DNA from 2 places in the Streptomyces sp. CA-181903 genome. Region 2 is predicted to be linked to the other one. Evidence: predicted binding sites of a transcription regulator. Region 2 holds the regulator's gene; the other holds the start of a gene.
The links. The regulator HrcA, encoded in region 2, represses chaperone genes, less so after heat shock. The targets are predictions, from matches to a motif close to TTNGCACTCNGNNNNNCNGAGTGCNAA.

Region 1: the regulator HrcA is predicted to act here: its motif matches at 3,130-3,156, upstream of groL (chaperonin GroEL).

The regions. Positions count from the first base shown of each region.
Region 1 is NZ_JBNJLY010000001.1:4,390,536-4,404,674, forward strand. It holds gene ACQEVS_RS19725 (glucosyl-3-phosphoglycerate synthase) at 1-104, opposite strand, end outside; SAM riboswitch class I at 269-403, shown strand; gene thrC (threonine synthase) at 421-1,701, shown strand; gene ACQEVS_RS19735 (MoaD/ThiS family protein) at 1,756-2,031, shown strand; gene ACQEVS_RS19740 (cold-shock protein) at 2,563-2,766, shown strand; gene groL (chaperonin GroEL) at 3,282-4,904, shown strand; gene ACQEVS_RS19750 (PTS transporter subunit EIIC) at 4,957-6,285, opposite strand; gene murQ (N-acetylmuramic acid 6-phosphate etherase) at 6,561-7,499, opposite strand; gene ACQEVS_RS19760 (MurR/RpiR family transcriptional regulator) at 7,522-8,469, opposite strand; gene ACQEVS_RS19765 (hypothetical protein) at 8,532-8,894, shown strand; gene ACQEVS_RS19770 (DUF4031 domain-containing protein) at 9,112-9,387, shown strand; gene ACQEVS_RS19775 (HD domain-containing protein) at 9,563-10,225, opposite strand; gene ACQEVS_RS19780 (copper homeostasis protein CutC) at 10,292-10,990, shown strand; gene ACQEVS_RS19785 (MFS transporter) at 11,095-12,312, opposite strand; gene ACQEVS_RS19790 (hypothetical protein) at 12,358-12,630, opposite strand; gene ACQEVS_RS19795 (FAD-dependent oxidoreductase) at 13,148-14,139, opposite strand, start outside.
Region 2 is NZ_JBNJLY010000001.1:2,517,144-2,531,282, reverse strand. It holds gene lepA (translation elongation factor 4) at 1-76, shown strand, start outside; partial or broken gene ACQEVS_RS11345 (AMP-dependent synthetase/ligase) at 352-1,643, shown strand; gene ACQEVS_RS11340 (hypothetical protein) at 1,689-2,240, shown strand; gene hemW (radical SAM family heme chaperone HemW) at 2,321-3,553, shown strand; partial or broken gene ACQEVS_RS11330 (DUF3097 domain-containing protein) at 3,709-4,445, opposite strand; gene ACQEVS_RS11325 (MBL fold metallo-hydrolase) at 4,569-5,315, opposite strand; gene hrcA (heat-inducible transcriptional repressor HrcA) at 5,546-6,562, shown strand; gene dnaJ (molecular chaperone DnaJ) at 6,563-7,699, shown strand; gene ACQEVS_RS11310 (nitronate monooxygenase) at 8,053-9,090, shown strand; gene ACQEVS_RS11305 (16S rRNA (uracil(1498)-N(3))-methyltransferase) at 9,087-9,836, shown strand; gene ACQEVS_RS11300 (bacteriocin immunity protein) at 9,889-10,095, shown strand; gene ACQEVS_RS11295 (NAD(P)H-dependent oxidoreductase) at 10,218-10,811, shown strand; gene ACQEVS_RS11290 (histidine triad nucleotide-binding protein) at 10,910-11,269, shown strand; gene ACQEVS_RS11285 (ribonuclease Z) at 11,324-12,235, shown strand; gene ACQEVS_RS11280 (HAD family acid phosphatase) at 12,246-13,007, opposite strand; gene ACQEVS_RS11275 (6-phospho-beta-glucosidase) at 13,282-14,139, opposite strand, start outside.

The DNA of each region.
Region 1 (14,139 bases), 1.9 Mb from region 2:
ACCGTGGTGCCCGACGCGCGCTTCGCGGCGAGCAGCCGGTCGAGCGGGCGGTCTGCCGCGGTCCAGGACCGCCGGGACAGCCAGCGCTCCACCTCTTCCAGCACGTGAACGACTCCTCGCTTGTGAACGGTGTGGTGATCTGTCTCGCGGTGCGAAACGGCCCTCTCGCCGCGCCGCACCTTCAGATACAGTCTTGAACAACGCGGAGCACGCTCGTATGTCGGGGGTGCCGCGTGCACAAACGCCTGGGCCGCGCCCAGTGCCATACCGCTCATCCAGAGGGGCAGAGGGACACGGCCCGTTGAAGCCCCGGCAACCCTCCAGCCGGTCTCCTAGTGAGGCTCCCGGCGGGGAAGGTGCCAATTCCGTCTCGTGGCGAGGTTCGCCACGGGGAAGATGAGGAGAAAGGGCCTCGCCTCCATGGCTGTGCAAGCCGTCGAAAGCGTCACTTCCGCCACCGCTTCCTTTGGTCCCGCCGTCGCGCTGTCCTGCCGCGAGTGCGGCGAGCGCGTCCCCCTCGGGCCGGTCTTCGCCTGCGCCTCCTGCTTCGGCCCGCTGGAGGTCGCCTACGAGCTGCCGCTCGGCGACCCGGAGGGCCTGCGGCGGCGCATCGAGTCCGGACCCGCGAACATCTGGCGGTACGCGCCGCTGCTGCCCGTCCCCGCCGACGTCGCCTCCCGGCCCAACCTCCGGCCCGGCTTCACCCAGCTCGTCCGCGCCGACAACCTGGCGCGTGAGCTGGGCGTGACGGGTGAGCTGCACGTCAAGGACGACTCCGGCAACCCCACCCACTCCTTCAAGGACCGCGTCGTCGCGGTCGCGGTGGAGGCGGCGCGCGCCTTCGGCTTCACCACGCTGTCCTGCTCGTCGACCGGCAACCTGGCCGGCGCGGTGGGCGCGGCGGCCGCCCGCGCCGGACTCCGGTCCTGCGTCTTCATCCCGCACGACCTGGAGGCCGGCAAGGTCGTCATGGCCGCCGTCTACGGCGGTGACCTCGTCGGCATCGAGGGCACGTACGACGACGTCAACCGCTTCTGCTCCGAGCTCATCGGCGACCCGCTGGGCGAGGGCTGGGGGTTCGTCAACGTCAACCTCCGCCCGTACTACGGCGAGGGCTCCAAGACGCTCGCCTACGAGATCTGCGAACAGCTGGGGTGGCGGCTGCCCGACCAGCTCGTCATTCCCATCGCCTCCGGCTCCCAGCTCACGAAGATCGACAAGGGGCTGCGGGAACTGATCACCCTCGGGCTGGTGGAAGACCGCCCCTACCGCATCTTCGGCGCCCAGGCCGAGGGCTGCTCCCCGGTCTCCCGCGCCTTCAAGGACGGCCAGGACGTGGTCCGCCCGGTCAAGCCCGACACGATCGCGAAGTCCCTGGCCATCGGCAACCCGGCCGACGGGCCGTACGTGCTCGACATCGCCCGGTGTACGGGCGGCGCGGTCGAGGACGTCACGGACCCGGAGATCGTGGACGCGATCCGGCTGCTCGCCCGCACGGAGGGGATCTTCGCCGAGACGGCGGGCGGCGTGACGGTGGGCGTCACGCGAAAGCTGCTGAAGGCGGGGGTGCTGGATCCCTCGCTGACGACCGTGGTGCTGAACACGGGGGACGGGCTGAAGACGCTGGACGCGGTGGCGGCGGGGCCTTCGGTGACGATCAGGCCGAGCCTGGGGGCTTTCCGGGAGGCGGGGCTGGGGTAGAGGGGGGCACCCCACACTCACACGCGCCACACCACTCACAAGAAAGGCCACCCCATGAGCGTCACCGTCCGCATCCCCACCATCCTCCGCACCTACACCGGCGACCGAGCCGAGGTCCCCGCCCAGGGAGCCACCCTCTCCGAGGTGATCGCCGACCTGGAGAAGAACCACCCGGGCATCGCCGCCCGGCTCCTCGACGACGCCGGCAAACTGCGCCGCTTCGTCAACGTGTACGTCAACGACGACGACGTCCGCTTCGAGGGTGGCCTCGCCGCGGCGACCCCGGACGGCGCGGGCGTGTCGATCATCCCGGCGGTGGCGGGCGGCTGAGCGCCTGCGGCGCCGAGCGTCTGAGCCCCGTGGCGCCGGGCGTTCGACGGCAACGAGCGCCGCGCCGGACGATGAACGCCGCATCCGGCAACGAGCGCCACACCGGCAACCAGAGCCTCACCCGGCAACAACAGCCGCACCCGAACCACGAATTGCCCCGGCCGCTAAGCGGACGGGGCAATTCCGTCTGTTGAACCGCGATACAGTTGGGACGTTCCCCCTCCGGTGTCAGAGCCGAACGCATATGAGAACCCGTCAAGTTGCGCAGGAATTACGCGCGCGAATTGTCGGGTTGGCTGGCGTATGTCCGGCCCGACTTGCCCTGGAACATCCCCTGTTGGGCGTAAATCGCCGCTCGGCGATGCCGGTATTTCTCGTCCGTCTGACCTGTTGCAGACGGCATCCGTGCAGATACATTCAGCCGCGGTCGACGCGTTCCGGCGCACACCCCTCGGTGTCACAAGGGGTGAGGTCTGACCCGGGTCCGCGAAGTGCGGTCCTGCGCAAGGGCCAGTAATAGGGGAGTTAGGCATGGCTCAGGGCACCGTCAAGTGGTTCAACGCGGAGAAGGGGTACGGCTTCATCGCGGTCGACGGTGGTGCGGATGTTTTCGTCCACTACAGCGCGATTCAGATGGACGGCTACCGCACCCTGGAAGAGGGGCAGCGAGTCGAGTTCGAGATCTCGCAGGGCCAGAAGGGACCTCAGGCCGACATGGTGAAGGTGACCGCCTGACCGCGGCGCATCGACCACCGATCGCTCAGTCTGCCGAAGGGGTCCGCACCGGCAGGTGCGGACCCCTTCGCCATGCCCTCCGCGGCCCTTCCCGCCCGCCTGTCCTGCCCGTTCACCTGCTCTGCCCGTCCCGTCCGCCCTGCTCGTCCGTCTGTTCGGCCGTCCGTCCGGCCGGCCGGCGATGCGGGGGAGTGCGCCGGCCTCCCGGTGGGAAGGGTCTCCGGGGCGCCTCCGGGATGTCCCGGAGGCGGCTGCGGGTTCCGTTCGAAACGAGCCCCGAAAGCCCTCCGGGACGGCGTCCGGGATGACCCCGGTCTTCGGAGGGACGCTTGCACTCGGAGGTGCCGAGTGCTAATCATTGGCTTAGCACTCTCCGAGTGAGAGTGACAGACTTGGACCGTCGGTGAGGTCCACGAGCCCGGCGGGGCAAGGAACCGCCGAGCGTGTGGGCCGTCCGTCGCGGGCGCCTGCGCGGTCCGGAGCAATCCACCCCCAGTCCGGGAGGACCACTTCACATGGCCAAGATCATCGCGTTCGACGAGGAGGCGCGGCGCGGCCTTGAGCGCGGTATGAACCAGCTCGCCGACGCCGTCAAGGTCACCCTCGGCCCCAAGGGCCGCAACGTCGTCCTTGAGAAGAAGTGGGGCGCCCCCACGATCACCAACGATGGTGTCTCCATCGCCAAGGAGATCGAGCTGGAGGACCCGTACGAGAAGATCGGCGCCGAGCTGGTCAAGGAGGTCGCGAAGAAGACGGACGACGTCGCCGGTGACGGCACGACGACCGCGACCGTCCTCGCCCAGGCGCTGGTCCGCGAGGGTCTGCGCAACGTGGCCGCCGGTGCCAACCCCATGGCCCTGAAGCGCGGTATCGAGAAGGCCGTCGAGGCCGTCTCCGCCGCCCTCCTGGAGCAGGCGAAGGACGTGGAGACCAAGGAGCAGATCGCTTCCACCGCCTCCATCTCCGCCGCCGACACGCAGATCGGCGAGCTCATCGCCGAGGCGATGGACAAGGTCGGCAAGGAAGGCGTCATCACCGTCGAGGAGTCCCAGACCTTCGGTCTGGAGCTGGAGCTCACCGAGGGTATGCGCTTCGACAAGGGCTACATCTCGGCGTACTTCGCCACCGACATGGAGCGTATGGAGGCGTCCCTCGACGACCCGTACATCCTGATCGTCAACTCGAAGATCAGCTCGGTCAAGGACCTGCTGCCGCTCCTCGAGAAGGTCATGCAGTCCGGCAAGCCGCTGCTGATCATCGCCGAGGACGTCGAGGGCGAGGCCCTGTCGACCCTGGTCGTCAACAAGATCCGCGGCACCTTCAAGTCCGTCGCCGTCAAGGCCCCGGGCTTCGGCGACCGCCGCAAGGCCATGCTCGGCGACATCGCCATCCTCACCGGTGGCACGGTCATCTCCGAGGAGGTCGGCCTCAAGCTGGAGAACGCCGGTCTCGACCTGCTCGGCCGCGCCCGCAAGGTCGTCATCACCAAGGACGAGACGACCATCGTCGACGGTGCCGGTGACAGCGACCAGGTCCAGGGCCGCGTCAACCAGATCCGCGCCGAGATCGAGAACAGCGACTCGGACTACGACCGCGAGAAGCTGCAGGAGCGCCTCGCGAAGCTGGCCGGCGGCGTGGCCGTCATCAAGGCCGGTGCCGCGACCGAGGTCGAGCTCAAGGAGCGCAAGCACCGCATCGAGGACGCCGTTCGCAACGCGAAGGCGGCTGTCGAGGAGGGCATCGTCGCCGGTGGTGGCGTGGCCCTGCTCCAGGCCTCCCAGGTGTTCGAGAAGCTGGAGCTCGAGGGCGACGAGGCCACCGGTGCCAACGCCGTCAAGCTGGCCCTGGAGGCTCCGCTCAAGCAGATCGCCGTCAACGGTGGTCTCGAGGGCGGCGTCGTCGTGGAGAAGGTCCGCAACCTGACCGTCGGCCACGGCCTCAACGCCGCGACCGGTGAGTACGTCGACATGATCGCCGAGGGCATCATCGACCCGGCGAAGGTCACCCGTTCCGCCCTGCAGAACGCCGCCTCCATCGCGGCGCTCTTCCTCACCACCGAGGCCGTCATCGCCGACAAGCCGGAGAAGGCCGCCGCGGCCGCTCCGGGCGGCATGCCCGGTGGCGAGATGGACTTCTGAGCCGACCCGGCTCGCCAGTCCTGAAGGCAACGGACCGAGGGCGGCATCCCCATCACGGGGATGCCGCCCTCGGGCGTTTCCGGGGAAAGCCGAAGAAGTACGTGGCCAGGAAGCCGGCCGCGTACCCGACCAACAGCCCCGCCGCGTACACCACCACCGCCTCGACCGGCCCCTGCTCCCCTCTGAGCAGCGGGAACAGCGCCCAGCCGGACGGCCCGATCGCCGTCGCGCCCACCGTGCCGCCCCCGTCCTGCGCCATGAACCCCACGAATCCGCCGCCGAAGGCGCCCCCCACACAGGCCGTCGCGAAGGGCCGCCCCAGCGGCAGCGACACCCCGTAGACCAGCGGCTCGCCGACGCCCAGCAGCCCGGCCGGAAGGGCCGAACGCACCGTCCGCCGCACCGAGACGTCGTGCGGCAGCCGCAGGTAGACGGCGACCGCCGCCCCCACCTGGCCCGCGCCCGCCATGGCGAGGATCGGCAGCAGGACCGTACTGCCCCGCTCGGCGATCAACGTGGCGTGGACCGGGATCAGCGCCTGATGCAGCCCCAGCATCACCAGCGGCAGGAATAGCCCGCCGAGCACGAACCCGGCCAGGGCACCCCCGTGCGACAGCAGCCAGTCCGCGAACTGCCCCACCGCGCTTGACGCTTCGCCCGCCACCCACATCAGCCCGTACAGCGTGGCCAGCCCCGGCAGCAGCACGGTGAGCGTGGGGGTGACCAGGACGTCCAGCGCCTCGGGCACGATGCGCCGGCACGTCCGCTCGACGGCCACGGCCAGCGACGCCGCGGCCAGCGCCCCGAGCACCCCGCCCTGCCCGGGCGTCAACCCCCGCCCGAACGCGTCCACTTGCCCTACCCCGGGCCAGACGGCGACGGCCGCGACGGCTCCACCGAGGACCGGCGTCCCGCCGAACTCCTTCGCCGTCTGGTACCCGACGAAGACGCCGATCAGCGACATGAACCCGGACGCGACGGCGTTCAGCGCCGGCACGAGCGCGGGCGCCCACTGGAGATTGGCGAGCAGGCCGGCGAGGCCGGCGATGATGCCGCAGCCGATCAGGGCGGGGATGAGGGGGACGAAGATCCGGGCTACGCGGCGGAGGGCTTGTTTGGTGGGGGTGGTGGTGTGCGTGGATTCCGCCAGGGCGGCGGCCACTCGGGTGACCGTCCCCGGGCCCAGGACGACCTGAACGGCCGTGCCGTCCATGACCACCCCCAGGACTCCGGGGGTGGCCCGGAGCTCCGCCGTCCGGACGAGGGCGGGGTCCGCTACGTCCGCGCGGAGGCGGGTCATGCAGTGGGTGAGGGAGCGGAGGTTGGCAGGGCCTCCGAGGAGGGGGAGGAGGGTGGTGGCGAGGTGGTGCTCGGTGGGCATGGGGGATGTGTGCCACGCGGGGGCGCCGTTTGTAACGGTGGGGTGCCCCGGTCCCTCCCTTTCACCGTTTCTTGCGGGGGCAGGCCCCCGCACCCCCGAAGCGCGCTGCGCGTGCTGTCCTCAAACTCCCCCAGAGGGGGGACCCCCAACGGGCTGAATTCAGCCCGTTGGGGGTCCCCCCTCTGGGGGAGTTTGAGGACGAGCGGCGAAGCCGCGAACAGGGGGGCTGGGGGCGCAGCCCCCAGGAAACGGTGAAAGGGCGGGACCGGGGCACCTCACCGCCCCCGCGCAGCCTCCAGCGCCACCCGCAGATGCCCCCCGGCATCGGCCAGCAACCGGCCCGCCTCAGCAGCCCCCACCCCACCCAGCAGCACCAGAATCGCGTGCTTCACCTCTCCGCCCGTGGCGGTCAGCGCCGCCTCGATCTCCGCGTCGGACGCCCCCGTCGCCAGCGCGACGATATGCCGCGACCGCGCCCGCAGCTTCGCGTTGGAGGCGCGGAGGTCGACCATCAGGTTCCCGTACGTCTTGCCGAGGCGGATCATGGTGATGGTCGAGATCATGTTGAGGACCAGCTTCTGGGCGGTGCCGGCCTTGAGGCGGGTGGAGCCGGTGAGGAGTTCGGGGCCGACGATGATTTCGATGGGGTGGTGGGCGGCGGCGCCGAGTGGGGAGCCCTCGTTGCAGGAGAGGCCGATGGTGAGGGCGCCGGCCGCGCGGGCCCGGGTGACGGCGGCGACGGCGTACGGGGTGCGGCCGGAGGCGGAGACGCCGACGACCGTGTCATCGGGGGTGAGGTCCAGCGCGGCGAGGTCGGCCGCGGCGGCGTCCGCGTCGTCCTCCGCGCCCTCGACGGCCGTCACCAGCGCCTCCGGGCCGCCCGCGACCAGGCCGACCACCCGGCCGGGCTCGGTGGCGAACGTCGGCGGGCACTCGCTGGCGTCCAGCACGCCGAGCCGGCCCGCCGTGCCCGCGCCCGCGTAGACCAGCCGGCCGCCGCGCGCCATCCGTTCGGCGGTCGCGTCGATGGCGGCGGCGATGGCGGGCAGCCGGCCGGCGACGGCCGTGGCGACCGTCGCGTCGTCGGTGTTCATGACGGTCGCGATGTCCAGGGTCGGCAGCCGGTCGATGTCCGCCAGCTCGGGGCGGAACGCCTCCGTGGTGAGGTGGGCGAGCTGGGCGCGGAGGGCGGCCAGGGAGGTGGACGACGGCATGGTGGCCTCGCTCGGTCTCGGGTCAGCGCGGGTCGGGCCGCGCGGCGTGGCGGTGGGCGAGTGCCTCGTAGGAGGCGGAGAGGGCGGGCGCGGCCCGCTCGTACGTCCGCTGCGCGACGCCGATGAACAGGCAGTCGACGACCAGCAGCTGGCTGGTCCGGCTGGACATGGCCGCCGGGCGAAGTTCGCTCTCGCGGGCCGTGGACGTGGCGAGGACGTGGTCGGCGTACTGGCCGACGCCGCCGGCCGGGTCGCCGGTGACGGCCACGGTGGTGGCGCCGTGCTCGAAGGCGGCCCGCAGGGGTTCGATGACGTCGGTCGTCCGGCCGGAGTGCGTGATGGCGATGGCGACGTCGCCGGAGCGCAGCTGGACGGCGTTGGTGACGGCCAGGTGGGGATCGGCGGGGGCGTGCGCGATCACGCCTATGCGCAGCAGCTTCTGGACGAGGTCCTGGCCGACGAGGTTGGACGCGCCGATGCCGTAGACGTCGACGCGCCGGGCGGCGGCGAGCGCGGCCACCGCCGCCTCCAGGGCGGCGGTGTCGAGCCCGGCCGCCGTGTCGGCCAGGCACTGCGCCTCGTCGTGCGCGAGCTTGGCGACCACGCTCGGCAGCGGATCGTCGACGGCGATGTCCGCCGTGACGGCCGGCGCCCGGCCCGCCGCCCGTTCCGCGGCCAGCGCGGCGAGCGCGAGGCGCAGCTGACGGTAGCCGGGGTAGCCGAGCACGCGGGCCGTGCGGACGACGGTGGCCTCGCTGGTGCCGGTGCGCTGGGCGAGTCCGGTGACGGTCAGGGCAGCGGAGCCCTCCGGGTCGGCGACGAGGGCGTCGGCGACGCGCCGCATGGAGCGCGTCATGGTCGGCGCGAGCGTACGGGCCTTGGCGGCGAGCGCGCCGGGAGCGGGCGGAGCGATGGGCCTGCGCAGTGGTGGGAGACGGCGTTCGGCGATTTCCTTCGGATCGCTGCTCACCCGGTGAAAGGTATTTTCAGCCGGATGTGCCGTCAACCATCCGCGTCCCGGACAATGGGGCAATGGAGCTCGAACAAGCACTGCACGCGGCCCGGGCGCTCGTCCTCGACGACCTGACCGCCGGGGGCGTGGCCGACCCGGACGTGGTCTCGCTGGTGGAGGACGCGGTGGCCGGCCGGCGGTGGTGGGTCGAGCAGTGGCCGGAGGGCGTGGCCTTCGTCGCCGGGCTGATCGCCCAGGACGTCCAGGACGCCCTGCTGGAGCGGCACGGCCGCTGGCCGCTGTGCCCGGTCTGCACGGGCTCGGGCGACCCGCACGCCCTGGAGGTCGAACCGGAGCTGGGGCCGGACCCGCACTGGGCCTGCACGAAGCAGGCGGTGATCGTGGCCCCCGTCGGCCGGCTGGCGTCGGCCCTGCGCGGCTGACGGCGACCGGGACGGCAGGCGGCGGCTGGAACGTACGGACGGGGTCGGAACGTACGGATCAGGTCGGCGTGTACGGACCAGGTCGGCGCGTACGGATCCGGCCGGCGCGTGTGGATCAGGCCGGTACGTGTGGATCAAGTCCGCACATAGGGATAGGGCCGGAAGGAACGTACGGGCCAGGCCGGAACGTACGGATCGGAGAGTCGAAGGCGATCGCGTGACCCTCTACATCGACCCGCCGCAGTGGCCGGGACACGGCCGCATGTGGTCGCACCTCGTGAGCGACGTCAGCTTCGACGAACTGCACGCGTTCGCCGCCCGCATGGGCCTGCCCGGGCGGGCCTTCGACGGCGACCACTACGACGTGGCGGCGTCCTCGTACGCGGACGCGGTGCGGCTGGGCGCGGTGGAGGTGCGGAGCCGGGACGTGGTGCGGCTGCTGCGGGCGGCGGGACTGCGGAGGCGGAAGCGGCCGGGGGCGCGTCCGGGCTGAGTCGGGCTGGGCTCGGGCCCGGGTTGTGTCCGGGTTGCGTTCGGATTGTGTTCGGGCTTCGGGGTGCACCCAGACTGTGAGCCGCGCCCGGCTCTTGGCCCGCGCCCGGCTCTTGGCCCGCGCCCGAGCTTCGGCCCGCGTCCGGGCTCAGGCCGGTGCGCGGGCCGGATCCGCGCTACGTGGTGAGCAGCGCGAGCTCCGTCGTGAGGTTGTGCCGGGCGGCGCGCTCCCACCGCTCGTATCCCAGCGGGGTGCGGAACAGCCGGGGCAGGCCGAGCAGTTGGCGCAGGACGGCCGCGCGCCCGGCCCGGAACGCCTCGTCGGGCACGAAGCCGTACTCCTGGCGCACCTCCGCCGCGTAAGCGGCGTACGCCTCGGGGGTCCCGCCGAGGACGGCCAGATCGGCGTCGCACAGCAGCTCGCCGTTGCGGTCGCCGGGGGCCGGGTCGTGGCCGACGGTCAGCAGGACGAGCCGGACGACCTCGGCGGTGACGTCCTCGGGCATCCCGAGCTCCGCCAGGGCGCGGCCCGCGAGCCGGGCGCTGCGCTCCTCGTTGGTCGAGCGCTCGGGCAGGTAGACCGCGTCGTGGAACCAGGCGGCGAGGCGGACGGCGGCGAGGTCGCGGGCGGACCGCGCGTGCCCGGCGAGTTCGTCGACGCGGTCGAGGACGGCGGTGAGGTGGGCGGTGGTGTGGTAGCGGCGCTGCGGCTCCGACCAGCGGGTGAGCAGGTCGGCGGCGTAGCGGGCGGGGTCCGGGGCGTCGGGGTTCTCGCCGCCGGCCGCGAGGACGGCGTCGGCCCAGCGGGCTTCCAGGGACGGGTAGGCGGGGGTGGCCATGGGGCCATTGTGGTGCAACCGAGGGGCGTGCTTCCTCGGCGGGCGCCGGTGTGGCACCCTTGTTACATGTCTAGACCAATTCTCGAAGTGATCGCGCTGGACGCGGCGGACGCGGTGGCGGCGCGGGCCGGCGGGGCGGACCGGCTGGAACTGGTCAGCGACATGGCGGCCGACGGCCTGACCCCCTCGCTGGAGACCTTCGCGCGGGTGCGGGAGGCCGTCGACATCCCCGTCCGCGTGATGCTGCGGTCCTCCGACGGCTTCGGTGCGGGCGGCGCGGCGGAACTCGACGCGCTGTGCGCCGCGGCGGCGGCACTGCGGGCGGAGGGCGCAGAGGAGTTCGTCCTCGGGTTCCTCGGGGAGGACGGCCGGGCGGACCTCGCCGCTGTCGACGCGCTGTGCGACGTGCTCGGCCCCGACGCCCGCTGGACGTTCCACCGGGCGATCGACCGGGCGGCCGACCGGGACGCCCTGCGCAAGCAGCTGGCCGACCGGCCCGGTCTCGACACGTACCTCACCGCCGGATCGGCGTCCGGGGTGGACGACGGTCTTTCCGTGCTGCTGGCCGAGGCGGCGCGGGGTGACGAGCCCGGGTACGAGCCGCGCATTCTCGTGGGCGGCGGGCTCAAGTTGAAGCATGTGCCGGTACTGCTGGAGGCGGGCGTCGACGGGTTCCACATCGGAGGTGCGTCCCGTCCCGGTGGCTGGGACGCGCCGGTGGATGTGGCGGCGGTGCGGGTTTGGCGTGAGGTGCTGGGGGAGTAGGCGGGGTGCGGGGCGCCCCTGTCCCGCCCTTTCACCGTTTCTTCCGGTTCTTCCGGTTCTTCCAGGGCCGCGCCCCGGACCCCGGCATCGCGGCGAAGCCGCTTTCAGAGGGTCTGGGGCGCGGCCTCCGGAAGAGGCGAAGGGGAGGAGGGGTCGGGGTGTGCCTCAGCCCCGGCGGTCGCGGGACGTGCCCGCCGGACCGTGGTCAGCGTGACGGTCACCGCGCCCGCCATCGCCACCACCGACACCAGCGGGAACCAGCGTCCCCCGAGCACGTCGATCGCCGTGCTCCCCACCACTCCCGCCGCGGCCAGTCCGAGGTAGAGGGCGCTGCTGTTCAGTGACATCAGCAGGGGTGCGCTGGGCGGGTCGACGGAGATCAGGCGGTGGGGCAGGGCGACGGCCATCGACCAGCCGACGAGCGGGCTGACGGCGGCGTAGCAGAGCGCTCCGGGCATCGAGCCGGAGAGCAGGGGCAGGGAGCCGTACGCGAGTGCGCCGAGGACGCCGCCGGTGAGCAGGACCGCGCGGACGCCCAGCCGGTCGACGAGCCGGCCGCCCAGCCAGTTGCCCGCCATCGACGCGAGGCCGGAGACCAGCAGGATCAGGGAGAGCCGGTCCTGGTCGCCGCCCGTGGCCGGGCGGACCGCCGTCGCCAGGTAGATGTAGATGGAGTTGACGGCGACGAAGACGAGGAACGTCGTGAACGTCCCGGCGATCACTTGGCGGTTGCGCAGCGGCGCCAGGCGTTCCCGTATGCCGGGCGCGGCCGTCGCGGCGGGCAGGTCGCGCAGCAGCGCGGCGAGGCCCGCGAGCGCGGCGGCGCCCAGGGCGGTGACCAGCCACATCGTCCAGCGCCAGTCGGCGCGTCCGAGGTAGGCGCCCAGGGGGACGCCGAGCACGGTGGCCACGGTCATGCCGCCGAGCACGGTCGCGATGGCGCGGCCGCGCCGCTCCGGCGGGACGAGGGTGGTGGCGACGGCGTTGGCCGTCGGGGTGTAGAGCGCGGCGCCGGCGGCGGCGAGGATCCGGGTGGCGAGCAGCGTTCCGTAGCCCGGGGCGAGCGCGCTGAGGGCGTTCGCGAGCGTGAAGATCGCGAGTGCGGTGAACAGCACCCGCCGCCGGTCCCAGCGGGCGGTCACCGTGGCGAGGACGGGCGCGAGCAGCGCGTACGCCAGGCCGAAGACGGTGACGAGCTGTCCGGCGGCGGCGAGGGAGGTGCCCAGGTCGTCGGCGATGCCGTCGAGGATGCCGGTCATGACCATGGAGTCGGTGCCGACGGCGAACGCGCCGAGGGCGAGCAGGAACAGGCGGAGACGCACGGGAGTCCTTCCGGGCAGTTCCGGGCAGGTAAAGTTGGACGTGCGTCAAACAATAGAGATTGTTGGATGGCTGTCAAACAGTATTTCGGGCCCGGCCGTGTCCTCAACCCCCGTGGCGCGGCGCCCCGGTGACGGAAGGTGGAAACGGTGACGACCGTGGAGGGCGAGCTGCTGCCGCAGCCCGACGTCGAGGACATCCGGCTGGAGAAGATCCTCAGCGCGCTGGGGGACCCCGTCCGCCTGCACCTGTTCCACGTGCTGGGCACCGACGAGCAGTGCGACTGCGACTCCGTCCGCCTCGGCCTCGGCCATCTGCACAAGTCGACGGTCTCGCACCACATGCGCGTCATGCGCGAGGCCGGCGTCACGTCCACCCGCGTGGTCGGCCGCAACCGCCGCGTCGCCCTGCGCCGCGAGGATCTCGACGCGCGGTTCCCGGGGCTGGTCGACGCGCTGTTGGCCGCCGGCGGGGAGGCCGGCGCGGGGGTCGGCGCGGAGGCGGGTGCGGGGGAGGCGGGGGTGGGGGCGCCGTGTGACGACGGCCGCCGCCGGACCCGGCGCCCGGACCCCGTGCCCGGACCCCGCGCCCGGGCGGCGCGATCGGCCGGGCGGCGCGGGCGCGTGGGCGCGCGGGCGCGTGGGCGCGTGTACGCGTCGGGGTGGCGGGCGGTGGTCGTACGCGGCCGCGGTGACGGCGGGCGGCGCGTCGGCGGGCCCCGGACGTCGGCCGACGCCCGGGCATCCCCGGGCGTCCCGGCCGCCCCGAAATCAACCGGGCGCCCCGACGCTCCCTTGAACTCCCGCGACGCTCCCCGGACATCGAACGCCGGACGCCCTACCGGGACTGCTTGGCCCCGACGGCGGCGAGCAGACCCTGAACCGGGTCCTCGCCCTGCTCCGCGCCGAACGCGGCGGCCTCGGCGCTGCGCGGGAACATGGCCTGCTCGTACGCCGTGAGCGCGGCCTCGACGTCGCCGGGGTGCGCGGCGAGCGCCTGGCCCAGCTCGGCGCCGTCGAGCATCGCCAGGTTGGCGCCCTCGCCGTTCGGGATCGCGAGGTGGGCGGCGTCGCCGAGCAGGGTCACTCCCGGCACCCGCTCCCAGCGGTGCTCGGCCGGCAGGGCGTAGAGCGGCCGCAGGACCGGCGCGACGTCGCTGTCGGTGATCAGCGCGGTGAGCTCCGGCGCCCAGCCGTCGAACTCCCGGGCGATCCGCGCCTTGGCCGCGGCGGCGTCGGTGAAGTCGATGCCGTCGAACCACTCCCGCGGCTCGACCACGCCCACATAGGTGTGCAGCGTGTCGCCCTTCTCCCGGTGGGCGAAGATCTCCCGGCCCGGCTTGGCCGCCATCATCGACCCGCCTCCGACCGTCTTCGCGGCGGAGGGGTGCCGGGTGTCGGCGTCGTAGAGGTAGGTCTCGACGACCGACCTGCCGCTGTACTCCGGTTCGACGGCGGAGAGCAGCGGACGGATCCGCGACCAGGCGCCGTCCGCGCCGACCAGCAGGCTCGTCACGACGGTGCCGCCGCCGGCGAACGCGACCTCGTGCCGGCCGTCGCCGAGCGTGCGGGCGCCGGTGACCTTGTGCCCCCAGCGGACGGTCCCTGCCGGGAGCGAGTCGAGCAGCAGCTGCCGCAGCTCGCCGCGCTGCACCTCGGGACGGCCCCCCGTGCCGTCGTCGGCCTTGTCGAACAGCACGCTCCCGTCCGGCGCGAGCACCCGCATGGCCTGGCGGCCCGCGAGGATGAGACTCCGGAACTCGTCCGTCAACCCGGCCGCCTCCAGGGCGATTTGCCCGTTGTAGTCGTGGATGTCGAGCATCCCGCCCT
Region 2 (14,139 bases):
CAGCGTGGAAGTTCCGCAGGAGGCGTTCATCGCGGTGCTCTCCTCGGACGAGAGCGGCGAGAAGGGCAAGAAGTAGCCGGTCCCGCTCCCGCCGCGCCCCCGGTGGCGCACGGACGCCCGCTCCCCGCGAGGGAGCGGGCGTTTTCCGTAGGCGCACGGGCCCGTACGGCGTTCCCGCCGCCCCGAGAGGCATCCCGCGCGGTACGTGTAAACGCCACCAATCACTTTCGGTCACAGCTTCAACAAGGCCCTCAGGGCCTCTTACGTGCGGGCCCCGGCGCCTCTAGGCTGATCACTGCTTGAAGGTTACTCGCGAGTCACCCAGCAACGAGGCGGGCCCCGGAGGATGCCGTGACCGACACCAGGACTTTGCTCGAGAACCGGCCGCCCTCCGTGGCGACGCTCTTCCTCGAACGCGTCGCCGCCACCCCCGATGCCGAGGCGTACCGGTATCCCGTGCCGCCCCCCTCCGGCCGCGGCCCGTCCGCCTGGGCCTCGCTCACCTGGAAGCAGGCCGCCGAGCGGGTGTTCGCGATCTCCGCCGGGCTGATCGGACTCGGCGTCGCCGCCGAGGAGCGCGTCGCCCTCGCCTCCGACACCCGCGTCGAGTGGATCCTCGCCGACCTGGGCATCCTCTGCTCCGGCGCCGCCACCACCCCCTCTACCCCAGCACCAACGCCGAGGAGTCGGCGTTCATGCTCGCCGACTCCGAGAGCAAGGTGCTCATCGCGGAGAACGCCGCCCAGCTCGCCAAGGCCCGCGAGCAGCGCGGCGCCCTCCCCGGCCTGGCGCACGTCGTGGTGATCGACGAAGCGGACGCGGTACCCGCCGAGGGCGACCCGGACGGCTGGGTGCTCTCCCTCGCCGAGCTGGAACGACGCGGCGCGGCCCGCCTGAAGGAGACCCCGGACCTGGTCCGCGACCGGGTCGGCGAGATCCGCTCCGAGCAGCTCGCCACCCTCATCTACACCTCCGGTACCACCGGCCGCCCCAAGGGCGTCCGTCTCCGCCAGGACAGCTGGTCGTACATGGCCCGCGCCATCGAGGCCACCGGCCTGGTCCGGCCCGACGACGTCCAGTACCTCTGGCTCCCGCTGGCCCACGTCTTCGGCAAGGTGCTCACGGCCGGCCACATCGGCATCGGCCACGTCACCGCCGTCGACGGCCGTGCGGACAAGATCGTCGAGAACCTGCCGGTCGTCCGGCCGACCTACATGGCGGCCGTGCCCCGCGTCTTCGAGAAGGTCTACAACGGCGTCGTCGCCAAGGCCCGGGAGGGCGGCGGGGCCAAGTACAAGATCTTCCAGTGGGCCGCCGAGGTGTCCCGCGAGTACGCCAGAGTCTCGCAGGACAACTACCGCCGCACCGGCAGCCGTTCCGTCCCCTTCGCCCTCGCCGCCCGCCACAAGGCCGCCGACGTCCTCGTCTACGCCAAGATCAGAGAGGCGTTCGGCGGCCGGCTGCGCGCCTGCATCTCCGGCGCCTCCGCCCTCGCCCCCGACATCGGCCTCTTCTTCTCCGGCGCCGGCATCCACATCCTGGAGGGCTACGGCCTCACCGAGACCAGCGCCGCCAACTTCGTCAACCCCGGCGAGGCGTACCGCACCGGCACCGTCGGCAAGCCGCTCCCCGGCACCGAGGTGCGGATAGCGGACGACGGCGAGGTCCTGCTGCGCGGCCCCGGGATCATGGAGGGCTACCACGGCCTGCCCGACCGCACGGCGGAAGTCCTCGAACCGGACGGCTGGTTCCACACCGGCGACATCGGCGAACTGTCGCCCGACGGCTTCCTGCGCATCACCGACCGCAAGAAGGACCTGATCAAGACGTCGGGCGGCAAGTACGTCGCCCCCGCCGAGGTCGAGGGCCGCTTCAAGGGCATCTGTCCCTTCGTCTCCAACATCCTGGTCCACGGCGCCGACCGGAACTACTGCACCGCCCTCATCGCCCTGGACGAGACCTCCCTCCTCAAGTGGGCGGCCGACCACGGGCTCGGCGGCCGCACCTACGCCGAGGTGGTCGCCGCGCCGCAGACCGAGGAGATGGTCGGGGAGTACGTGCGACGGCTCAACGAGGGCCTCCAGCGCTGGCAGACGATCAAGAAGTTCCGGCTGCTGCCGCGCGACCTGGACGTGGAGCACGGGGAGCTCACGCCCAGCCTCAAGCTGAAGCGGCCCGTCGTGGAGCGGGAGTACAAGGACCTGATCGAGGAGATGTACGAGGGGACGCGCGAGCGCTGACCGGTGCGCCTGCCCGCGCCCCGGCGCCGGGCGGCTCGGGGACGGTCCGGCCTCCGGCGGTCATGCCGGACAATGGACCCATGCCTTCCGTACTGCCCGACGGCGAGCCCGTGCCCGACGACGGGGCGCTGCCCCCGCACGCCCTCGCCGACGCGGGCCGGCGGCCCCTCGGCTTCTACCTGCACGTCCCCTACTGCGCCACCCGCTGCGGCTACTGCGACTTCAACACCTACACCGCGAGCGAGCTGCGCGGCTCGGGCGGCGCCCTGGCCTCCCGTGACAACTACGCCGACACCGTCGCCGAGGAGATCCGGCTGGCGCGCAAGGTGCTCGGCGACGACCCGCGCCCGGTCGAGACGGTCTTCGTCGGCGGCGGCACGCCCACCCTGCTGCCCGCCGCCGACCTGGGCCGGATGCTCGCCGCCGTCCGCGACGAGTTCGGGTTCGCCCCCGGCGCCGAGATCACCACCGAGGCCAACCCGGAGTCCGTCGACCCCCGCTACCTGGAGGAACTGCGGGCCGCCGGCTTCAACCGGGTCTCCTTCGGCATGCAGAGCGCCCGGCAGCACGTCCTCAGGATCCTCGACCGCACGCACACCCCCGGCCGCCCCGAAGCGTGCGTCGCCGAGGCCCGCGCCGCCGGCTTCGACCACGTCAACCTCGACCTGATCTACGGCACCCCCGGCGAGAGCGACGACGACTGGCGTGCCTCGCTGGACGCCGCCATCGCCGCCGGCCCGGACCACGTCTCGGCCTACGCCCTGATCGTCGAGGAGGGCACCCAGCTGGCCCGCCGCATCCGCCGCGGCGAGGTCCCCATGACCGACGACGACGTCCACGCCGACCGCTACCTGATCGCCGAGGACCGCCTTACGGCCGCCGGTTACGCCTGGTACGAGGTCTCCAACTGGGCCACCACGGACGCCGGCCGCTGCCGCCACAACGAGCTGTACTGGCGGGGCGCCGACTGGTGGGGCGCGGGGCCCGGCGCCCACTCGCACGTCGGCGGGGTGCGGTGGTGGAACGTCAAGCACCCGGGCGCCTACGCGCAGGCTCTGGCCGAGGGGCGGTCGCCCGGGGCGGGGCGCGAGGTCCTGAGCGACGAGGACCGGCGCGTCGAGCGGATCCTGCTGGAGCTGCGGCTGGTGGACGGGTGTCCGCTGTCCCTGCTGAAGCCCGCGGGCGCGCGGGCGGCGGAGAAGGCTCTCGCCGACGGGCTGCTCCAGCCGGGGCCGTACGAGGCGGGGCGGGCTGTGTTGACGTTGCGTGGACGGCTGCTCGCCGACGCGGTGGTGCGGGATCTGGTGGACTGAGCCCCGGCCCCGCCCTTTCACCGTTTCCAAACGCCGGACGGGCTGATTTCAGCCCGTCCGGCGATTGAGGACTGGGGGCACCCCCTCTGGGGGAGCGCGCAGCGCGCTTCGCGGGTGCGGGGCGCAGCCCCCGCGAGAAACGGTGAAAGGGCGGGTTAGGGGCACGTCACAAAGTCGATCAGCTCCTCCACCCGCCCCAGAAGCTCCGGCTCCAGGTCCTTGTACGACCGCACCCCCGCCAGGATCCGCTGCCACGCGGCCCCGTGTTCACCGGCCAGCCCAGCGCCCGGCAGACCCCCGTCTTCCAGTCCTGCCCCCGCGGCACCCGCGGCCACCCGGCGATCCCCACGGACGACGGCTTCACCGCCTCCCACACGTCCACGTACGGATGCCCGACGACGAGCACGTGCTCGCCCGTGACCTCCGACGCGATACGCGACTCCTTCGAGCCCGGGACCAAGTGGTCCACCAGGACGCCCAGCCGGGCGTCCGGGCCAGGGGCGAAGTCGCGGACGATGGACGGGAGATCGTCGACGCCCTCCAGGTACTCGACGACGACGCCCTCGATGCGCAGGTCGTCGCCCCAGACCCGTTCCACGAGCTCCGCGTCGTGCCGGCCCTCGACGTAGATCCGCCCGGCCCGTGCCACGCGCGCCCGGGCACCGGGGACGGCGAGGGAGCCGGAGGCGGTACGGGCCGGGCCGGACGGTGTGCGCGGCGCCGCGGAGGGCCGGACGAGGGTGACGACGCGGCCCTCCAGCAGGAAGCCGCGCGGTTCCAGCGGGAAGACGCGGTGCTTGCCGAAGCGGTCCTCCAGGGTCACGGTCGGCCCCTGCGCGGTCTTCTCGCAGCGGACGACCGCCCCGCAGAAGCCGGTTGTGACCTCCTCCACCACCAGGTCCGGCTCGGCCGGCACCTCCGGGACGGGGACGCTCCGCTTCCAGGGAGGCGTCAGGTCGGGGTCGTACTGTCTGCTGCGCACGCGCAGACGATAGGAAAAACCCGCCCTTCCGGCCTACGACACGCCGAAGCGGCGTGCCAGCGCGTTGCGTTGCTCACGGACAAACCGGGCGTCGACCGCCGCGCCGTGCCCCGGCACGTACACCGCGTCCGGCCCGCCGAGGGCGAGCAGCCGGTCTAGCGCCGCCGGCCAGGCGGCCGGGGTGGCGTCGGGGCCGGCCTGCGGCTCGCCGGACTCCTCGACCAGGTCGCCGCAGAAGACGACGTCCGGGGCGCCGCCGTCGCCCGGCACCAGGACGGCCAGGTCATGGGCGCTGTGGGCGGCTCCGAGCGAGACGAGCCGGACCCGGCGCCCGCCGCCCAGGTCGAGTTCCGACTCGTCGGCGACCTCGTGGGCCGGGGCCACCAGCCGGGCCGCCGCCTCGGCGGCGTCGCGCGCGTCCATCCCGTACCGGACCGCGTCCTCGCGCAGCTCCGCGGGGACGAGCCGGCCCGCGAGCCCCGCCGCCCCGTACACCGCCGCGTCCGCGAACGCGGCGGTGCCGAAGACGTGGTCGAAGTGACCATGCGTGAGTGCGATGTGCGTCACGGGCCGCCCGAAGAGCTCCCGTACCTCCCGCTCGATCTCCGCGCCCTCACGGAGCGTCGAGCCCGTGTCCACGACCAGGACGCCCGACGCCCCGGCGACCGCCCCCGTCGTCGCGTCCCAGCCCGGCAGCCTGCGCCGGGCCACCCCCGGCGCGAGCCGTTCCCAGCGCGCCCCCCTGTGCTGCTCCTGGTCCGTTCCTCCGTGGTTTCCCATGCCGGGAACCTAACGCGCGCGCGGTACGGTGACCCGTCCGGCGGCGCACGCGGATCGGACGCGGATCGGATACGGAGCGCGACTGCCTTGCCGTGGCCGTGGTGGACCGCCGTACACTGACGTGTGGGGTTTGGCACTCGTGACCTTTGAGTGCCAGGCAGGAGACCCGGGTAGGACCCGGGGAGAACCCCGCGAGACGGCTGGACCCGCTGGACTGGAGGTGTGCGCGGATGCTGAGCGAACGCAGGCTCAAGGTCCTGCGTGCCATCGTCCAGGACTACGTGGGCACCGAGGAGCCCGTCGGCTCCAAGGCCCTCACCGAGCGTCACCACCTCGGTGTGTCCCCGGCGACGGTGCGCAACGACATGGCGGTGCTGGAGGAGGAGGGCTTCATCGCCCAGCCCCACACCAGCGCCGGCCGGATCCCGACCGACAAGGGCTACCGCCTCTTCGTCGACCGGCTGGCGGGCGTCAAGCCGCTGTCCTCCGCGGAGCGGCGCGCGATCCAGAACTTCCTGGACGGCGCGGTCGACCTGGACGACGTGGTGGCCCGCACGGTGCGGCTGCTGGCGCAGCTCACCCGGCAGGTGGCGGTCGTGCAGTACCCGTCGCTGACCCGGTCGACCGTCCGGCACGTGGAGCTGCTGCCGCTCGCTCCCGCGCGGGTGATGCTGGTGCTGATCACGGACACCGGGCGGGTTGAGCAGCGGATGGTCGACTGCCCGGCGCCGGTCGGCGAGGTGGCGCTCGCGGATCTGCGGGCGCGGCTCAACAGCCGCGTCGTGGGCCGCCGGTTCACGGACGTGCCGCAGTTGGTGCAGGATCTCCCCGATTCCTTCGAGCAGGACGATCGGGGAACCGTTTCGACGGTCCTGGCCGTTCTCCTGGAGACCCTGGTCGAGGAGACCGAGGAGCGGCTGATGATCGGCGGCACCGCCAATCTCACCCGTTTCGGTCATGACTTCCCGCTGACGATCCGGCCCGTGCTGGAGGCGTTGGAGGAGCAGGTCGTCCTCCTCAAGCTGCTCGGCGAGGCCACGGACTCGGGCATGACCGTCCGCATCGGTCATGAGAACGCCCACGAGGGCCTGAACTCCACATCCGTCGTCGCCGTCGGCTACGGTTCGGGCGACGAAGCCGTCGCCAAACTCGGCGTGGTCGGACCGACCCGCATGGATTACCCCGGAACGATGGGAGCGGTACGCGCAGTGGCACGTTACGTCGGACAGATCCTGGCGGAGTCGTAAGTGGCCACGGACTACTACGCGGTCCTGGGCGTACGGCGCGATGCCTCGCAGGACGAGATCAAGAAGGCATTCCGCCGCCTCGCCCGCGAGCTGCACCCGGACGTCAATCCGGACCCCAAGACGCAGGAGCGGTTCAAGGAGATCAACGCCGCTTACGAGGTGCTCTCGGACCCGCAGAAGAAGCAGGTCTACGACCTCGGCGGCGACCCGCTCTCGTCCTCGGGCGGCGGCGGTGGCGCCGGCGGCTTCGGTGCCGGGTTCGGCAACTTCTCCGACATCATGGACGCCTTCTTCGGCCAGGCGTCGCAGCGCGGCCCGCGCTCGCGCACCCGCCGCGGCCAGGACGCGATGATCCGGCTGGAAGTCGACCTGGACGAGGCGACGTTCGGCACGACCAAGGAGATCCAGGTCGACACGGCCGTCGTCTGCACCACGTGCAGCGGCGAGGGCGCCGCCCCCGGCACGTCCGCGCAGACCTGTGACATGTGCCGCGGCCGCGGTGAGGTCTCGCAGGTCACCCGCTCGTTCCTGGGCCAGGTCATGACCTCCCGCCCGTGCCCGCAGTGCCAGGGCTTCGGCACGGTCGTGCCGACCCCGTGCCCGGAGTGCGCCGGCGACGGCCGCGTCCGGTCGCGCCGCACGCTGACGGTCAAGATCCCCGCCGGTGTCGACAACGGCACCCGCATCCAGCTCGCGGGCGAGGGCGAGGTCGGCCCCGGCGGCGGCCCGGCCGGCGACCTCTACGTCGAGATCCACGAGAAGCCGCACCCGGTCTTCCAGCGGCGCGGCGACGACCTGCACTGCACGGTCACCATCCCGATGACCGCGGCGGCGCTGGGCACCAAGGTGCCGCTGGAGACGCTGGACGGCATGGAGGAGATCGACATCCGGCCCGGCACCCAGTCCGGCCAGGCCATCCCGCTGCACCAGCGCGGCGTCACGCACCTGCGCGGCGGCGGGCGTGGCGATCTCATCGTGCACGTCGAGGTGCTGACGCCCGGCAAGCTCGACGCGCAGCAGGAGGAGCTGCTCCGGCAGCTCGCCAAGATCCGTGGCGAGGAGCGGCCGACGGGCGAGTTCAAGCCGGGGCAGCAGGGGCTGTTCTCGCGGCTGAAGGACGCGTTCAACGGGCGCTGAGGCGGTGCAGAAACGGCGCTGAGACGACGCTGAGGCGGCGCCGGGGCAGCGGCTCGCCGGGTACCGGCGGAACGGACGGATCCGGGGGCGCCCGGATCCGGTCCGGGGCGGCCCCGGCTCCGTCCGGCGCGGCCCGCGATCCGTCGGCGCGGTCCGTCCGTCCGGCGTGCCCCGTGGTCCGTTCGGCGCGTCCGTGGTTCCGTTCCGGCGCGGCCCGGGTTCCGTTCGGCGCGGTTCCGACGGCGTGACACGATGTGGTCATGGCCTATGAATCCGTTGGGGAATCCGTAGGGGCACCCGTTGGGGACACCGCGCTGACCGGCCTGTTCCGGCACCCGATCGTGCAGGCCCCGATGGCGGGCGGCGGCTCCTGCCCACCGCTCGCCGCGGCCGTCTCCGAGGCCGGCGGCCTCGGCTTCCTCGCCGCCGGCTACAAGACGCCGGCCGCGATGTACGAGGAGATCAAGCAGCTCCGCGCCCGTACGTCCCGGCCCTTCGGCGTGAACCTGTTCATGCCGCAGCCGCCCGCCGCGGACCCCGCGGCCGTCGAGGTCTACGCCGAGCAACTCGCGGGCGAGGCCACCTGGTACGACGTGCCCCTGGGCGACTGGGACCGGGCCACCGACGACGGGTACGAGGCCAAGCTCGCCATCCTCCTCGACGACCCCGTCCCGGTCGTCTCGTTCACCTTCGGCTGCCCGTCCGCCGAGGGCCTCGCGGCGCTCGCCGCGGCCGGCACGGTCACGGCGGTGACCGTCACCTCCGTCGCCGAGGCCCGGGCCGCGTACGAGGCGGGTGCCGCCGCGCTCTGCGTCCAGGGCGTCGAGGCGGGCGGCCACCAGGGCACCCACCACGACGATCCCCGGCTGGACGGCGCCGGGGCCGGCGCCGGGCTGCTCGCCCTGCTCACCGAGGTCCGGGAGGCTGTCCCGCTGCCGCTGGTCGCCGCGGGCGGGCTGATGCGCGGCGCCCAGATAGCGTCCGTGCTGGCCGCGGGCGCCTGTGCCGCCCAGCTCGGCACGGCGTTCCTCGCCTGCCCCGAGTCCGGCGCGAGCGAGCTGCACAAACGGGCGCTGACCGACCCGCTGTTCACCGGCACCGAGCTGACCCGCGCCTTCTCCGGGCGCCCGGCCCGCGGCCTGGTGAACCGGTTCATCCGGGAGCACGGCCCCTACGCCCCCGCCGCCTACCCCCAGGTCCACTACCTGACGGCCGGCCTCCGCAAGGCCGCCGCCGCGGCCGGCGACCCCCAAGCCGTCAACCTGTGGGCGGGCCAGGGCCACCGCCTGGCCCGCGACCTCCCGGCGGCCCGCCTCGTCGAGGTCCTGGCCGCCGAACTCGACGCGGCCCGCGCGTCCTTGACAGCACCATCCCGAGGGAGCGACTCATGACAGCGCCGGTCTTCCTGGTCGAGGAGGACTCCCTCACGGGCGTCTTCCCCGGCACCGTCTTCCCCCTCGACGGTCCCGAGGGCCGGCACGCCGTCTCCGTCCGCCGGCTGCGCGTCGGCGAGGACATCGTGCTGACGGACGGCCGGGGTACGGGCGCGCACGGCACGGTGGCCGCCGTCAGCGGCAAGGACCACCTCGACGTCGCCGTCACGTCCGTCCGCTCCGAGCCCCTGCCCCAGCCTCGGATCACCGTCGTCCAGGCCCTCCCCAAGGGCGACCGCGGCGAACTCGCCGTCGAGACCATGACGGAGACCGGCGTCGACGCGATCGTCCCCTGGGCCGCCTCCCGCTGCGTCACCCAGTGGAAGGGCGACCGCGGCCTGAAGTCCCTCGGCAAGTGGCGGGCGACGGCGAGAGAGGCCGGCAAGCAGTCCCGCCGCCTCCGCTTCCCCGACGTCACGGACCTCATGACGACCCGCCAGGTCGCCGACCTCCTCGCCGGCGCCGCCTTCGCCGCCGTCCTCCACGAGGAGGGCAGCACCCCCCTGGCCACCGCCGACCTCCCGGAGACCGGCGACATCGTCCTCGTCGTCGGCCCCGAGGGCGGCGTCTCCCCGGACGAACTGACGTCCTTCGAAGCCGCCGGCGCCCACCCTTACCGCCTCGGCCCCACCGTCCTCCGCACCTCCACGGCGGGCACGGCGGCGACGGCGCTGCTGCTGGGGCGGACGGGGCGGTGGAGCTGAGCCGGGCCCGAGGCCCGGCCGGCGGCGGAGTGGCGTGGGGAGAGGAGCCCGTATGACCGAGGACGAACTGGTCGCACTGGTCCGGCGCGTCATGGACGCGGACGGCGCCACGGAAGCCGAGGACGACGCCCTCGTCGCCCTCCTGGAGCGTCACGTCCCCCACCCGGCCATCACCGACCTGATCTTCCACACCCACCCGGAACCCACGGCGGAGCAGGTCGTCGCCGCGGCACTGGCATACCGCCCAATCGCGCTGTGACCCTTGGGCGGTGTGCGAGGACGCGGCCGTGGCCCGGCGTCCGGACGCCCGCCGGCGAACCGGTTTTCCTCACCCACGACCGTGCGGCGCGGGAAGCGCCGCACCCCTGAAGGGAGTTCCCCGTGCGCGTCGTCGCCCTCCTCGCCCACCCCCAGCCCGGCAGTTTCAACCACACGCTTTTCGAAGCGGTGACCGATGAGTTGAGCGCCCGCGGGTGTGAGGTCCTCGCGCACGACCTCTGTGCGGAGGGGTTCGATCCGCTCCTGCGGGCCGACGAGACGGGGACGGTGACGGACGCCGGGGCGACGGGCGACGCGCTCGTGGCCCGGTACCGCGCGGAGCTCGCCGGGGCGGACGGTCTGGTGTTCGTGCACCCCAACTGGTGGGGGATGCCCCCGGCGGTGCTGGTCGGCTGGATACAGCGGGTGCTCGCGCCCGGCGTCGCCTACAAGCTGGAGCACGCGGACGGCGAACCCGAGGGGCTGCTCCGGGCCGGCCGGGCGCTGGTGCTCAACACGTCCGACACCCCGGAGGCGCGGGAGCGGGAGGAGTTCGGGGATCCGCTCCAGCGGATCTGGGCCGCCTGCGTGCTGCCGTACGTCGGCGTCACCGACGTACGGCGGAAGGTCTTCCGGACGGTCTCGGGTTCCACGGCGGCGGAGCGCGAGGCATGGCTCGCGGAGGCGCGGGAGGCGGCCGCCGCGCTGGTGGCCTGACGGTCCCCGCCCCCGTCGCGGCCGGCGGCCCGCCTCGTTGTCAGTCCCGCCCGGTACGATCCGATCACGATCAGCCGACGACCCGGAGGGAGTGCACGGTGGCGGGAGAACCGCAGGCCGACTGCCTGTTCTGCAAGATCATCGCTAAGGAGGTGCCCGCGACCGTCGTCCGGGAGACCGAGACGACCGTGGCGTTCCGGGACATCAACCCCCAGGCACCCACGCACGTCCTGGTGATCCCCAAGGCGCACTACCCGGACGCCGCGTCGCTGGCCGCCGCCGAGCCGCTGATCGCCGCGGACATACTGCGGGAGGCGGGCGAGGTGGCCGCCGGAGAGGGCGTGGACGGCTCGGGGTACCGGATCGTCTTCAACACCGGGGCCGGGGCGGGGCAGACCGTGTTCCACGCGCACGCGCACGTGCTCGGGGGACGTGGGCTCAACTGGCCCCCCGGCTAGAACCGGCCAGAACCGGCTGGAACCGGCCAGCACCGCACAACGGGAGCCTCCACCGTGTCCGTACGTGAACTCGTCGTCCTCGGCACCGCCAGCCAGGTGCCCACCCGCCACCGCAACCACAACGGCTACGTCCTGCTCTGGGACGGCGAGGGCCTGCTCTTCGACCCGGGGGAGGGGACGCAGCGCCAGATGGTGCGGGCCGGGGTGGCCGCCCACGACCTCAACCGGATCTGCGTCACGCACTTCCACGGCGACCACTCGCTCGGTCTCGCCGGCGTGATCCAGCGGATCAACCTGGACCAGGTGCCGCACCCGGTCACCGCGCACTACCCGGCGAGCGGCCGCCGCTTCTTCGAGCGGCTGCGCTACGCGACCGCCTACCGGGAGACCGTGGAGCTGGCCCAGGAGCCGGTGTCCGGCAAGGGCCGCGTGCTGGCCGAGACGCCGTCGTACACGCTGGAGGCGCGCCGGCTCTCCCACCCCGTCGAGTCCTACGGGTACCGGGTCGTGGAGCCCGACGGGCGGCGGATGCTGCCCGCGCTGCTGGCCGAGCACGGCATCACCGGCCCGGACGTGGGACGGCTCCAGAAGGACGGAGTCCTCGGCGGGGTGACGCTGGCGGACGTCAGCGAGGCGCGGCGCGGCCAGCGGTTCGCGTTCGTGATGGACACCCGGCTCTGCGACGGGGTGTACGCCCTGGCGGAGGGCTGCGACATGCTCGTCATCGAGTCCACGTTCACGGACGAGGACGCCGCCCTGGCCGCCGACCACGGGCACCTGACGGCCGGTCAGGCGGCCCGGGTGGCGGCCGAGAGCGGGGTGCGTCACCTGGTGCTGACGCACTTCTCGCAGCGGTACGCGGACCCGGAGGTCTTCGAACGGCAGGCCCGGGCGGCGGGCTTCGACGGGGAGCTCACCGTCGCCCGGGACCTCACGCGCGTCCCCGTTCCCAAGCGGGAACGGTGAACAAGGGGCCCTACGGCAGGTAGTACATCGGGTTCGGGAGCTTGAACTCGCGGCCCGACGCGCCGCCCTGGAGGTCGCTGTACTGGTCGCCGAAGTTGGCGACGATCCGGTAGCCCTGGGCCTCGATGTGCTTGCGAGTGCCGGACTTGTACTCGACCGTGGTGCAGTTCGCGCCGCACTTCAGGTAGGACGGCGGGTTCTTCTTGTCCTTCAGGAAGAAGTGCGCCCGGTCGGCCACCGGCTTGTAACCGGCGTTCTTCAGGTTGCGCACGCTCCACGCGCGCTGGTGCTCGTCGCGGCCGGTCACGAAGAAGACCGTGATGCCCTTCGACTGCGCCCAGTTGACCAGCTTCGGCATGCCGAAGACGGCGGCCATGTCGGTCGACTTCAGGTACGCGTCCTGCGACTCGGGCGTGAAGTGGAAGCCCTGCTTCAGCTCGTAGTTGTAGGTCAGCAGCGTGGTGTCGTCCACGTCCAGCACGATGGCCGGCTTCGCGCCCTTCCGCGGCGCGTTCCGCGCGACGCCCTCGAGGTGGGCCTTGGCCTTCTTCTCGATCTCGGCGACCTGCTTGGCGTAGCTGCTCTTCGGGGAGGCGTAGTGCTCGCCCTTCTTGTCGACCGTGTCGCCGTAGTACGCCTTGATCTTCTCCTGGACGAGGGTGAGGTTCGGGATCTCCTTGTCCGAGCGGGGCACCGAGTGGTCCGCGGTCGCCGCGCCGGTCGCGAACAGGCCGGCGCCGACGGCGACGGCGGCGGCACCGGCGACCGCCATGCGGACGCGCCGGGGGGAAGACTTCAGCGAGGGCGACACGTGTGAACTCCTGATAAACAGATGAGCGGGTGCAGCGCGAAGCTAGGGCCCCACTCCACACCCGGTCAATGTCGGATGGATCACCCTTCGTTCAAGGCTCGCCCAAAGATCACCGAATGGGCCGTACCGGGCCTCTCACGCCCCGCCCTCATCCGGCTCCTCACGCCCAACCCACATCCGGCTCCTCACGCCCAACCCACATCCGACTCCTCACACCCCGCCCGCACCCGGCTCCTCACGCCCCCGCCCGCTCCAGGATCCGCGCCGCCACCGCCGGCGAGTCCACCAGCGGATGCAGCGCCAGCGCCCGGAGCGCGGCGCCCCGGTCCCGGCTCACCGCCGCCTCGATCACCGCCCGCTCCACCGCCTTGAGCTGGAGCATCAGCCCGAGCTGGTCCGCCCGCAGCGGGTCGCACGGCAGCGGCCGCGCGCCCTTGGCGCCCACCTCGCACACCGTCTCGATGATCGCCTCCCGGTCGATCTCCGGAACGGTGCCCATATTGCGGACGTTGAGGATCAGCCGCGCCCGCTCGTCCCGGGCCACCGCCCGCATCAGCGCCAGCGCCACCCGCTCGTAGCCGCCGCCCTCCAGGTCGCACGAGTCCCGCTGCCAGCCCCCGCTCGCCGCCCGGCTCGCGGCGCCGTACGTCTCCTCGCGCTCCAGCCGGGCGCGCTGCCACAGCTCGTACGCCCGCTCGGGGGCGCCCGCCGCCCGGGAGAAGAAGTCGCCCTGCTGGCGGTCGAGATACTCACCGCGCGTGTGCTCCGCGTCGCTCGTCGCCCGCAGCGTCTCCCGCCGGAAGTAGTAGTACTGGAGGTACTCGTTGGGCAGCGCCTCCAGCGCCCGGAGCCACTCGGCGCCGAACAGCTTCCCCTCCTCGAACGAGGCCAGCGCCTCCCCGTCGCCCAGCAGGCCCGGCAGCAGGTCCCGGCCGTCCAGCGTCAACCGGCGCAGCCAGCCGAGGTGGTTGAGCCCCACGTAGTCGTACTCCACCCGGTCCGGGTCGGCGCCCGCCGCCCGCGCCGCGCGGCGGACCAGCCCCACGGGTGAGTCGCAGATGCCGATCACGCGGTCACCCAGGACGGCGGACAT